Regions from separate parts of the Klebsiella africana genome, predicted to be linked through region 3. Evidence: predicted binding sites of a transcription regulator. Region 3 holds the regulator's gene; each other region holds the start of a gene.

Region 1 (4,388 bases), 1.1 Mb from region 3:
GCTGCAGGATGCGGGCTGGAATGACACGCGTATTTCCGACGCCCTGAAGCAGGGAGACACGCGTTATGTCAATATTCGGCAAAATATACCGGTGAATTTATATTACTTAACGGCGTTTGTGGACGCTGATGGACGTACACAATATCGAACAGATATTTACAATTACGATCTCACCGCGCGATCCAGCGCACAAATTCTGACGAAAGCTGAACAATTAATCAGGTAAATGAAGTAGTTCAATGGATTTTGTTGTCCTAGCACTGGGTAAAAAAGGGCGCGGCTCCTCCGCAGCGCCCGATTTTCCTGGGGTGAGGCTGCCTTGACGTTGGCAATAATGCCCGGTAAGGTGCCTTTCGTGCGCCAGAAGTGCATATACATATCATTCCGCTCAATGCGTAGCGCGATCAGCGCGAACGCTCTCCTTTGCCGGGCAGCATCACGGTCGTGGCGAGCGATAGCGAGCTGATCCTGGCATCGCGCAAGGCGGAAAAAGTATATAACGATTCATTGACTGTAGACCTGATTATCATGGACAAATTTGACGCTAATCGCCGCAGATTGCTGGCGTTGGGTGGCGCTGCGCTGGGTGCTGCCGCCATTCTCCCTGCGCCGGCATTTGCCACCCTCTCGACCCCCCGTCCGCGTATTTTGACGCTGAATAACCTGCATACCGGTGAATCGCTCAAGGCGGAGTTTTTCGATGGCAGAGGCTATATTCAGGATGAATTAGCAAGACTTAACCATTTTTTCCGCGATTATCGTGCGAATAAAATTAAGTCCATCGATCCAAATCTGTTCGATCATCTTTATCGGTTGCAGGGCCTACTTGGCACCAACAAACCTGTCCAACTTATCTCTGGCTATCGTTCCCTCGATACCAATGATGAGCTCCGCGCACGAAGCCGTGGTGTAGCGAAACACAGCTATCACACCAAGGGGCAGGCGATGGATTTCCATATTGAAGGTATTTCGTTAAGCAATATTCGCAAAGCGGCGTTATCTATGCGCGCAGGTGGTGTAGGATATTACCCACGTAGTAACTTTGTGCATATTGATACCGGTCCCGTAAGGCACTGGTAACGAAAGGAGCGTCATGAACTATCGTATTATTCCGGTTACCGCGTTCGCGCAGAACTGTTCTCTTATCTGGTGCGAACAAACCCGGCTGGCGGCGCTGGTCGATCCTGGCGGCGATGCTGAACGTATCAAAGCGGTGGTCGCCGAAGCTGGCGTCACGCTAATGCAGATCCTGCTGACGCATGGCCACCTCGATCACGTTGGCGCTGCGGCGGAACTGGCGCAGCATTATGGCGTACCGGTTATTGGCCCGGAAAAAGAAGATGAGTTCTGGCTGGAAGGATTACCGGCGCAAAGCCGGATGTTCGGCCTGGAGGATTGCCAGCCGCTGCGTCCGGATCGCTGGCTCAATGAAGGCGATGTGGTCAATGTGGGGAATGTGGCGCTGCAGGTCCTGCATTGCCCGGGCCATACGCCGGGTCACGTGGTCTTTTTTGATAACGCCTCCCGGCTGCTGATCTCCGGAGATGTGATTTTTAAAGGCGGAGTAGGGCGCAGCGATTTTCCGCGCGGCGACCATGGGCAGCTGATTGCGGCTATTAAGGATAAGCTATTGCCGCTGGGCGATGATGTGACCTTTATTCCCGGCCATGGTCCGCTGTCGACGCTGGGTGAGGAACGTCGTAACAACCCATTCCTGCAGGACGAGATGCCGGTCTGGTAACAGACATGACGTGAACATATAAAAAAGGCCGCATTCGCGGCCTTTTTCTTTATACAGCGCTTACAGCACGGCGACGATGGCTTCGCACAGCGGCGCCATGTTGTCAGGCGTCATCCCGGCTACGTTGATACGCCCGGAAGCAACGGCATAGATAGCGAATTCTTCGCGCAGACGCAGGACCTGCTCTTTACTCAGCCCGCTGAACGAGAACATGCCATTCTGTTTGCTGATAAAGCTAAAGTCGCGGCTCGCGCCTTTCTCCTGCAGGGTATTGACGAACAGCAGGCGCATACGCTGGATGCGCTGGCGCATATCGGTCAGCTCCTGCTCCCAGATAGCTCGCAGCGCATCGTTGCTCAGAATGGTGGCGACCACGGATGCGCCATGCGCAGGCGGGTTGGAGTAGTTGGCGCGGATCACCGATTTCATCTGACTGAATGCGCGGTCCACGGTCTCCTGATCGGCGGCGACCAGGGTGCAGGCGCCGACGCGCTCGTTGTACAGGCCAAAGTTTTTCGAGTAAGAGCTGGCGACCAGCAGCTCTTTGTGCAGCGCAGCAAAGGCGCGCAGCCCTTCAGCATCTTCTTCCAGACCACGGGCGAAGCCCTGGTAAGCGAAATCAAACAGCGGCAGCCAGCCTTTTTCGACCGACAGTTGCGCCAGCTGTTGCCACTGGTCGAGCGTCGGATCGATACCGGTTGGGTTGTGGCAGCAGCCGTGGAATAGCACCACGTCGCCAGCCTGGGCTTCGTTCAGGCTGGCCAGCAGACCATCAAAGTCCAGCGCGTGGTTAGCCGCGTCGTAGTAAGCGTACTCACGCACTTCCAGCCCGGCAGAGGTAAACACGCTTTTATGGTTCGGCCAGCTTGGGTTGCTCACCCACACACGTTTTACGTCAGTGTTTTTCGCGAGGAAGTCTGCGGCGACGCGCAGCGCACCGGTACCGCCCGGGGTCTGCGCGGTGCGGGCGCGTTTATCGGCGATAATCGCATTGCCTTTACCGAACAGCAGTTCCTGGGTGCAGCGACCAAATTCAGGAATACCATCGATGCCCAGATAGTTTTTAGTCGTTTCATTTTCCAGCAGGTACTGTTCTGCTTTTTTGACGCTGGTCAGAACGGGTGTTTTACCGGTTTCATCCTTGTAAACACCAATTCCGAGGTTAATTTTTTCAGGGCGGTCATCAGCACGAAACAGATCGGCCAGACCTAAAATCGGGTCGGCTGGGGCGGCGGTAATGTTCTCAAACATGACGAGGTTCCATTGTGATTACTGAAGGGAAATCCGCTATCAGGTTAACGGGAGAATAACGAATTGCCAACCGTTTGCGACAAAAAGCGCGAAGGTTTTCAAAAGAGACGATCTTTACCTCACGAATACAGAAAAGCAGGACCGAAGTCCTGCTCTGAAGGCATATCACGAAGGGGTGTACTGCAAATTAGAACTGGTAAACGATACCCACGGCCGCCTGGTCGTCGGTCGCTACGCCAGCTTCACGCGTATAGGCGTTGTCGTCCAGTTGGTTGAACTTGTACGCCGCATAGACGTTCATGTTCTTGTTGAAGTAGTACCAGGTACCCACTTCGACGTATTTAACCAGATCTGCATCGCCGCCGGAGAAGCCGCCGCGCGCCTGCAGGTCTTTACCTTTGGTCTGTACGTAGCCGATGGACGGACGCAGGCCGAAGTCGAACTGATACTGTACAACGGCTTCGAAGTTCTGGGTTTTACCAGCGAAGTAGTTACCCTGGTTTTCCGGAGTCATGTTGTAAGTCTGGGAGTACATGACGGCCGCATAGACGTTGTTGGCGTCATATTTTGCAGAGGTTGCCCAAGCTTCAGCTTTGTCGCCATTGCCGTCAGCTTTCTGATCGACGCTACGGTTAGAGTTAGCATAGCCTGCAGACAGCGCGATACCGTTGTCGAACGCGTAAGTAGCCGCGGTGCTGAAGCCGTCGCCATTCTGTTTGTGGATCGAGCGGTCGTGGTCATTTTTACCCTGGTACTGCAGCGCGAAACTCAGGCCGTCAACCAGACCGAAGAAGTCAGAGTTACGGTAGGTTGCCACGCCGTTGGTACGACCGGTCATGTAGTTGTCGGTGTAGTTCCAGCCGTCGCCGCCCCATTCAACCAGCATATCGGTTGCCGCTTCGACGTCGTAGATTGCACCGTAGTTACGGCCGTAGTCGAATGAGCCGTATTCGCCTGCTTTCAGGCCCGCGAACGCCAGACGGGTTTTCGTTGGCTGGGAACCTTCAACGTTGGACGCATCCATGTTGTATTCCCACTGGCCATAACCGGTCAACTGATCGTTGATCTGGGTTTCGCCTTTCAGGCCGATACGGGCATAGGTGGTATCGTCGCTGCTGGTGTCGCCATTGGTGGTCCAGACGTGCTCGCCGACCATTTTTCCGTAGAAGTCCAGTTTGTTGCCGTTTTTGTTATAGATTTCTGCAGCGTTGGCTGCACCGGCTACCAGCAGGGCAGGGATCACCACTGCCAGAATATTGCGCTTCATCATTATTTATTACCCTCATTAATATTTTTTATATGAACACGTGCCACTGCCGTCAATAAGTTCTGTCAATAAAAACTTACAGAACCATTGATGAGAGTTTGGTGTCTGAAGGCATCTTTCCATCCGCGA
Region 2 (4,388 bases), 1.9 Mb from region 3:
CGAGCGTCTCGAAGGCTGGGCCGCCAGCCGCGCGCGGCAGGGGGTGAGCGCGCTGATGGCGCTGAAGCCCGACACCGCCATTCGCCTGCGCAACGGCGTGCGGGAAACCGTCGCCCAGCGCGATCTGCGGCCTGGAGATGTGATTGAAGTGGCTGCCGGTGGGCGTCTGCCGGCGGATGGCCAGCTGCTGTCGCCCTTTGCCAGCTTTGATGAAAGCGCCCTGACCGGCGAGTCGGTGCCGGTGGAGCGTCAGGCCGGGGAACGGGTAGCGGCGGGCGCCACCAGCGTCGATCGCCTGGTGCAGCTTACCGTGATATCCGAACCGGGCGACAGCGCCATCGACCGCATCCTGAAGCTGATTGAAGAGGCAGAGGAGCGTCGGGCGCCGATCGAGCGCTTCATCGACCGTTTCAGCCGGATCTACACCCCGGCGATTATGGTGGTCGCCTTGTTGGTCGCCATTGTCCCGCCGCTGTTCTTCACCAGCGCCTGGCTACCGTGGATTTATAAAGGACTGACGCTGCTGCTGATCGGCTGTCCATGCGCGCTGGTCATCTCCACGCCGGCGGCCATCACCTCCGGCCTGGCAGTCGCCGCCCGCCGCGGAGCGCTAATCAAAGGCGGCGCGGCGCTGGAACAGCTGGGCCAGGTGCGCCAGGTGGCGTTCGATAAAACCGGCACCCTGACCGTCGGCCAGCCGCAGGTGACTTCGGTTATTGCCACGGCCGAAGTTGACGACAATGCGCTGCTGGCGCTGGCGGCGGCGGTGGAGCAAGGCTCCAGCCACCCGCTGGCGCAGGCCATCGTCCGTGAAGCGCAGCGGCGTCAGCTGAGCATTCCGCAGGCCAGCGGCCAGCGGGCGCTGGCGGGCTCTGGTATCGAAGCCGAAGTCAACGGCAGCCGCATCCTGATCTGCGCCGCCAGCAAAGCCGCTCCGGCAGAGCATGAGGCACAGATCCAGCAACTGGAGAGCGCCGGGCAAACGGTAGTGCTGGTGAGGCGCGGCGAGACGCTGTTCGGCATTCTGGCGCTGCGCGACACCCTGCGCGACGACGCGCGTCAGGCAGTGGATGCCTTGCATCAGCTGGGCGTTCAGGGGGTGATCCTTACCGGGGATAACCCGCGCGCTGCGGCGGCCATCGCCAGCGAACTGGGGCTGGAATTCCGCGCTGGTCTGCTGCCGGCAGACAAAGTGAAAGCCGTCATGGCGCTGAATGCCGATGCGCCGCTGGCGATGGTCGGCGACGGCATCAACGACGCCCCGGCGATGAAAGCGGCCACCATCGGCATCGCCATGGGCAGCGGCACCGACGTGGCGCTGGAGACGGCGGACGCCGCGCTGACCCATAACCGTCTGACTGGCCTGGCGCAGATGATTTCCCTGGCGCGCGCCACCCACGCCAATATCCGCCAGAACATCGCGATTGCCTTAGGGCTGAAGGGGATTTTCCTCGTCACCACCCTGCTTGGCCTGACCGGGTTATGGCTGGCGGTGCTGGCGGATACCGGCGCCACGGTGCTGGTAACGGCTAACGCGCTGCGGTTATTGCGTAAGAAGTTGTAGCATAGACTCCGTCTTCCCTGCTCGCGCTGCGCTTAGCAGGGCTACGGTTTCGTAACATTCGGTAGCCCGGATAAGGCGCAACGCGCCGCCATCCGGGGCATTCCCTGCTCGCGCTGCGCTTAGCAGGGCTACGATTTCGTAACATTCGGTAGCCCGGATAAGGCGCTACGCGCCGCTATCCGGGAAAGGTTCAGTGGCTTTTGCGGATCAGATAGCGGTACGGCAAGGCTTCAGTTTCCTGGGCCACCAGCTCATGCTCCATAAAGCGACAGAATCCCGGGATATCGCGGGTGGTGGCCGGATCGTCAGCAATAATCAGCAGCGTCTCGCCGACCGGCATCGTCCGCACGGTTTTACGCACCATCATGACCGGCTCTGGGCAACGGAGCCCCAGGGCATCCAGGGTGTGGTCAGGAGTGGAGAAAAGTTCGCTCATTTTAGTCTCACATCAACAAAACGGCCCTAGTTTACCCCCACTTTGCCAGCACGCAAGCCAGGTTAACGTTTGCGCGAAAAACAACCATTGCATTACGCCGGTAACGCAGTATTATGCAGCCGTTTTTTATTGGGTTCCCTCACCCCAACGTTCCGCTGCCGATTGCTCATTCATCTGAAGCATGACGGGCATAAAAAGGTCACAATATGAATCCGTTTTCTACCGTACAGCGCAAAAAAGCGCTCGTCTGGCTTTCGCTATTTCATCTGCTGGTGATCACCTCCAGCAACTATCTGGTTCAACTGCCGATCTCCATTTTTGGTTTCCATACCACCTGGGGCGCGTTTAGTTTTCCGTTTATCTTTCTCGCCACCGACCTGACGGTGCGCATTTTTGGCGCCCCGCTGGCGCGACGCATCATTTTCGCGGTGATGGTCCCGGCGCTGGCCATCTCTTATGGCATCTCCGCGCTGTTCTACATGGGCGAATGGCAGGGCTTTGCCGCGCTGGGCACCTTTAATCTCTTCGTCGCGCGCATCGCCGTCGCCAGCTTTATGGCCTATGCGCTGGGGCAGATCCTTGACGTTCATGTCTTCAACCGTCTGCGGCAGAGCCGCCGCTGGTGGCTGGCCCCCACCGCCTCGACGCTGTTCGGCAACATCAGCGATACCGTAGCGTTCTTCTTTATCGCTTTCTGGCGCAGCCCGGACCCGTTTATGGCCGCCCACTGGGGGGAAATCGCCCTCGTCGACTACAGCTTTAAAGTGCTTATCAGCATTATTTTCTTCCTGCCGATGTATGGCGTGCTGTTAAATATGCTGTTGAAAAGACTGGCGGATAAATCTGATTTGTCGGCATTACAGCCGAGTTAAAGGTACTCGCGGGCTGATGTGTTAAGATAGCCGGATGAGCCATTAGTGGCCGTTTATCGAAAGGAAGATGTCAATGCGCAATTTGGTTAAATATGTCGGTATTGGCCTGCTGGTGATGGGGCTTGCCGCCTGCGATAACAGCGATTCAAAAGCGCCAACCGTTGGCGCAGCAGCGGAGAGCAATGCCAGCGGCCAGGCAATCAGCCTGCTGGATGGCAAGCTGAGCTTCACCCTGCCTGCGGGCATGGCCGACCAGAGCGGCAAACTGGGTACCCAGGCGAACAATATGCACGTCTACTCTGACGCTACCGGCCAGAAAGCGGTCATCGTCATCGTCGGTGACAGCACCAATGAAGATCTGGCAGTGCTGGCGAAACGCCTGGAAGATCAGCAGCGCAGCCGCGACCCGCAGCTGCAGGTGGTGAGCAATAAACCACTGGAGATTAAAGGCCATACCCTGCAGCAGCTGGACAGCATCATCTCTGCCAAGGGGCAGACCGCCTGGTCTTCCGTACTGCTTGGCAAAGTGGATGACAAACTGCTGACCCTGCAGGTTACCCTGCCGGCGGACAACCAGCAGCAGGCGCAGACCGAAGCGGAAAGCATCATCAACACCCTCACCATCCAGTAATTACTGGCCTGGTGCGATGGCCTCCGGTTCGCTAACCGGGGGCCGTTTTTTTAGCCGCCAGCCCAACAGCAGCGCCGCCATCACCAGCCCCGCCGCGGCGAGATAAATCATCGAGATCCCGATCCACGCCATCAGCAATCCGGCCAGCGGTCCGGTGACGCCCAACGACAGGTCCATAAACACGGTATAGGTCGCCAGCGCCGCCCCCTGATTGTGCTGCGGCACCGCTTTGACCGCCACCACGCCCAGCGCCGGGAAGACCAGCGAAAACCCAGCTCCGGTAAGGAAGGTACCGATTTTCGCCAGCAGCGGCGTATCGGCAATGCCAACCAGCAGCAGACCGATAATCTCCACGCTAAAGCAGAGCATCGCCACGTTCAGCCCGCCGAGGCGGTTAATGCCGTTGGGAAACACCAGCCGCGTGCCAACGAACGCGCAGCTGAATAACGTCAGCGCGAAAGCCGCGCCGTCCCAGCCTTTGGCATCATAAAACAGCGTGATAAAGGTGGCGATCACCCCGAAGCCGGCGGAGGCCAACGCCAGCGCCATGCCGTAGGGCCAGACGCGGCCGAGCACCGCGCGAAACGACATCGCTTTCCCTTTGGCGGCCTTCACTGCCGCGCGCGGCAGCGCACAGAGGATAGCCACCAGGGCCACCGCCATAATGACCACCGCCAGGCCGCTGAGGCCAATCCGTGAGTAACAGAGCACGCCGAGCGGCGCCCCCATCGCCATCGCCCCATAGGTCACAATCCCGTTCCACGAGATCACCCGCCCGATATGCAGTGAACCGACCACACCAACGCCCCACAGCGTCGACCCGGTGCCGGCAAAGCTCTGGCCGATACCGAGGATCACCCGTCCGAGGCATAACAGCAGCAGGCT
Region 3 (4,388 bases):
ATTGCCTGCCAGGTAACGGCCGCGGCACAGACGCCGATCGCCTGCAGAAAGCGCAGCGCCAGCATCAGAGTGGCATTGTGCACCCACAGCATTCCCAGACAGCCGAGAGCGAAAATCGCCAGGCCGCTCAGCAGCACGGGTTTACGCCCATAGCGGTCTGACAGCGGCCCCCAGAACAGCTGACCCAGCGCGAAGCCAGCGAGGAACAGGCTCAGACTGGCGCTGATCGAGGCGGCGGAGGTATTGAGATCCTGCTGCATGGCGGCAAACGCCGGCAGGTACATATCAGTGGCCAGAAAGCCCAGCACGCTCAGGCCGGCCAGCCAGACTAAAAATCCTTTCCCAGGTCGTGACATAACGTTCTCATTTTTGGAGTACAGGTACGATGCCGCAGAGTGTAGGGAGTGCATTGAGGCTTGTGAAACGCTAATATTTGTCACATGCATTCAAAAATTTTGCAGGCAGAAAATGTGGTCTGAATACTCTCTGGAAGTGGTTGATGCCGTTGCACGCAACGGCAGCTTCAGCGCCGCCGCGCAGGAGCTGCACCGGGTCCCTTCCGCGGTTAGCTATACCGTACGTCAGCTTGAAGAATGGCTGGCGGTTCCCTTGTTCGAGCGTCGTCATCGTGATGTGGAGCTGACCCCCGCCGGGGTCTGGTTTTTGCAGGAAGGGCGCTCTGTTATCAAAAAAATGCAGATCACCCGCCAGCAGTGCCAGCAAATCGCCAACGGCTGGCGCGGGCAGTTATCGATCGCGGTGGACGACATTGTGAAACCGGCGCGGATGCGCCAGATGATCGTCGATTTCTATCGCCATTTTCCCGATGTCGAGCTGATCGTCTTTCAGGAAGTGTTCAACGGCGTGTGGGATGCGCTGGCCGACGGCCGCGTAGAACTGGCGATTGGCGCAACGCGCTCTATTCCGGTCGGCGGTCGCTATGCGTTTCGCGATATGGGGATGCTGAGCTGGGACTGCGTGGTGGCGAGCGATCATCCGCTGGCGAAGATGGATGGTCCGCTGAGCGACGATATCCTGCGTAACTGGCCGTCGCTGGTGCGGGAGGATACCTCGCGCTCGTTGCCTAAACGAACAACCTGGCTGCTGGATAATCAGAAGCGGGTGGTCGTGCCCGACTGGGAATCGTCGGCGACCTGTCTGTCGGCGGGCCTCTGCGTTGGCATGGTGCCGAGCCATTTCGCCCGTCCGTGGATAGATCGCGGCGAATGGACTGCGCTGATGCTGGAAAATCCGTTCCCGGATGCGGCCTGCTGCCTGACGTGGCAGCAGAATGACGCTTCACCGGCGCTAAACTGGATGCTGGACTATTTGGGAGACAGCGATACGCTGAATCGGGAGTGGCTGCGGGCGCCGGAGTGATCCGCGCCCGCCAGTGGCCTTAACGACGATAATCGACAAACGGGCCATCCGCTACCGAACGGCGTTCAACCAGACGAGGGTGCACTTCGATAGACTGCGACTCTTCGCGCTTGTTGACGATACGATCCAACAGCATGTTAAATGCGGCTTCGCCCAGAGAATCTTTCGGCTGATGAATGGTGGTTAACGCCGGGCTGAAATAGCGGGCGTTACGCACATTATCATAACCGATCAGCGAAATGTCCTGCGGCACCCGCAGTCCCATTTCGTCTGCGGCGCAGATGGCCCCCATCGCCATGATATCCCCGCCGCAGAACACCGCCGTCGGACGGTGCTGCTGGTTTAAGATCTGCTGCATAGCGCGGTAGCCGGATTCAGGCTCGAAGTCGCCCTGCACAATCCAGTTTTCCGGCACGCTGATATGCGCCTCTTTCATCGCCTGCATAAAGCCGGCCAGGCGTCCTGCGCCGGTGTTGCGCTCCAGCGGTCCGGGGATCACGCCGATTTCGCGGTGGCCGCGTTCAATCAGGTAACGGCCGGCGATATACCCGCCCTGGAAGGCGTTATCGATGACCGCATCGGTGAAGTCGGCTTTCGCCTCGCCCCAGTCCATCACCACCATCGGAATATGGCGGTACTCTTCCAGCATGCTCAGAACCGAATCCGGATACTCGGAACACATCACCAGCAAGCCGTCGACGCGCTTTTGCGCCATCATCGACAGATAGGCACGTTGTTTTTCCGGATCGTTCCATGCATTACCGAGGATCAGGGTATAGCCCTTCTGGAAGCAGCTCTTTTCAACGGACTCAATAATTTCAGCGAAATAGGCGGCTTCGCTACTGGTCGCCAGCAGGCCAATCGATTTTGTATGATTGACTTTCAGGCTGCGCGCTACGGCGCTCGGCGAGTAGTGCAGCTCTTTGATCGCCGCCCATACCGCGTTACGCGTCTCTTCGGCAACGAAACGGGTTTTGTTAATTACATGTGACACGGTTGTAGTGGAAACGTTTGCGCGCTTCGCTACATCTTTAATAGTTGCCATTACATCTCACTCCATGCCTTGACCTGATCGCCTGAACATCGATACGTAAACGTTTGCCTACACACACCCTGAATACAATTTTCAACATTGCATCACGTCGGGAAAACGACACAGAACGACAGGAAGGGGTCAATGGCCGATACGCTTTTAAATTAGCGTGGGATTTTGTCCGATCTTGGGGCAAAGTGGAAGAGCAAAAATGTGCATCGCCCTAAATCCCGGAAGATTTTTGCGATTTTTTGTGCAAAAATGAGCAAGCTCACTTTTGTTGTGGGGATAACCAGAGGGAAAAATGATGGATACCAATTTAAAGTTTTCGCTGATCACCACGATTATTGCTCTCGGCGTGATTGTCGCTTTCAGCCTGACCGCCATTCTGCACTAATGTTTCGCTGAGGGAGGAGCGCAGCTTCCTCCCCATATCCTGTCATTATTATCAATTCTGCAAAAATCTTTTGTCATTTCGTTCACTTTTGTTTTTTTGTGATTGATGTCATGCTTTTGACTTCTGATGTTACGCCGTCCTCTCTGACGGTCTGATGGAGTCATTGAATGAAAATCAACTTTCCTTTACTCGCGCTGGCGATCGGCGCCTTTGGCATCGGTACCACCGAGTTCTCCCCTATGGGATTGCTGCCGGTGATTGCGAAAGGTGTGGACGTCTCAATACCGGTAGCGGGAATGCTGATCAGTGCGTATGCCATCGGCGTCATGGTCGGCGCACCGCTGATGACGCTGCTGTTGTCGCATCGCGCGCGGCGCAATGCGCTGATTTTTCTGATGGGGATCTTCACCGTCGGCAACCTGTTGTCATCCATCGCGCCGGATTACACCACGCTGCTGCTGTCGCGCATTATTACCAGCCTCAACCACGGCGCTTTTTTCGGCCTGGGATCGGTGGTGGCGGCCAGCGTCGTGCCGAAACACAAGCAGGCTAGCGCAGTAGCCACCATGTTTATGGGACTCACCATCGCCAACATTGGCGGCGTGCCGGCGGCCACCTGGCTTGGCGAAACTATTGGCTGGCGGATGTCTTTCCTCGCCACCGCGGGGTTAGGCCTGCTGGCGATGGTAAGTCTGTGGTTTTCCCTGCCGAAGGGCAGCGCGGGTGAACGCCCTGATGTCAAAAAAGAGCTTTCTGTCCTGCTGCGCCCGCAGGTGCTCTCCGCCTTGCTGACCACCGTGCTGGGCGCCGGGGCGATGTTTACGCTGTATACCTATATTTCTCCGGTACTGAATACGCTGACCCACGCTTCATCGCTGTTTATTACCGCGATGCTGGTGCTGATTGGCGTTGGTTTTTCGCTGGGCAACTATCTGGGCGGCAAATTCGCCGACCGGTCGGTCTCTGGCACCCTGAAAGGCTTTCTACTGCTGCTGATGGCGATCATGCTGGCGATCCCGCTGCTGGCGCAATCCCAGGCCGGAGCGGCCATCAGCATGATTGTCTGGGGTGCTGCAACCTTTGCGGTGGTTCCGCCGCTGCAGATGCGGGTCATGCGCGTAGCGCATGAGGCGCCGGGTCTTTCTTCTTCGGTGAATATCGGCGCCTTCAACCTGGGCAACGCGCTGGGCGCCGCCGCCGGTGGGGCGGTGATCTCTGGCGGACTGGGATATGCGTTTGTGCCGGTGATGGGCGCGATTATCGCTGGTTTGGCGCTGCTGCTGGTCTGGTTTAGCGGGCGAGCGCAGCCGGAAGAAGCTTTCGTCAGCCAGTAATCATCGGGTGAGGAAGGGCTTAAAAAAACCGCAGCCGGGGAGTCCCTGCTGCGGTTTGTCGTTTATGCCGCCAGGTTAGCTGCAACAAACTTCCAGTTAACCAGCGCCCAGAAGTGGTCCAGGTAGCTTGGACGGGCGTTGCGGTAGTCGATGTAGTAGGCGTGTTCCCAGACGTCAACGGTCAGCAGCGGCTTCGCGTCGGTAGTCAGCGGGGTGCCGGCGTTGCTGGTGGAGACGATAGCCA

What was found. The regulator PurR, encoded in region 3, represses purine synthesis genes. The targets are predictions, from matches to a motif close to CANGCAAACGTTTGCNTG.
Region 1: a site for PurR is predicted at 3,056-3,073, ahead of LGL98_RS16500 (amino acid aminotransferase). Genes of this name have one in related genera too.
Region 2: a site for PurR is predicted at 2,059-2,076, ahead of tusA (sulfurtransferase TusA). Genes of this name have one in related genera too.

Annotation. Positions count from the first base shown of each region.
Region 1 covers NZ_CP084874.1:3,390,280-3,394,667, reverse strand. The annotation lists gene ldtD (L,D-transpeptidase) at 1-226, shown strand, start outside; gene mepK (peptidoglycan L,D-endopeptidase MepK) at 529-1,080, shown strand; gene LGL98_RS16505 (MBL fold metallo-hydrolase) at 1,094-1,741, shown strand; gene LGL98_RS16500 (amino acid aminotransferase) at 1,802-2,992, opposite strand; gene ompK35 (porin OmpK35) at 3,180-4,262, opposite strand.
Region 2 covers NZ_CP084874.1:308,233-312,620, reverse strand. The annotation lists gene zntA (Zn(II)/Cd(II)/Pb(II) translocating P-type ATPase ZntA) at 1-1,564, shown strand, start outside; gene tusA (sulfurtransferase TusA) at 1,755-2,000, opposite strand; gene LGL98_RS01415 (7-cyano-7-deazaguanine/7-aminomethyl-7-deazaguanine transporter) at 2,207-2,872, shown strand; gene LGL98_RS01410 (DcrB family lipoprotein) at 2,946-3,503, shown strand; gene LGL98_RS01405 (MFS transporter) at 3,504-4,388, opposite strand, start outside.
Region 3 covers NZ_CP084874.1:2,257,576-2,261,963, forward strand. The annotation lists gene punC (purine nucleoside transporter PunC) at 1-356, opposite strand, end outside; partial or broken gene punR (DNA-binding transcriptional activator PunR) at 469-1,377, shown strand; gene purR (HTH-type transcriptional repressor PurR) at 1,400-2,425, opposite strand; gene cydH (cytochrome bd-I oxidase subunit CydH) at 2,718-2,810, shown strand; gene LGL98_RS11000 (MFS transporter) at 2,978-4,144, shown strand; gene sodB (superoxide dismutase [Fe]) at 4,207-4,388, opposite strand, start outside.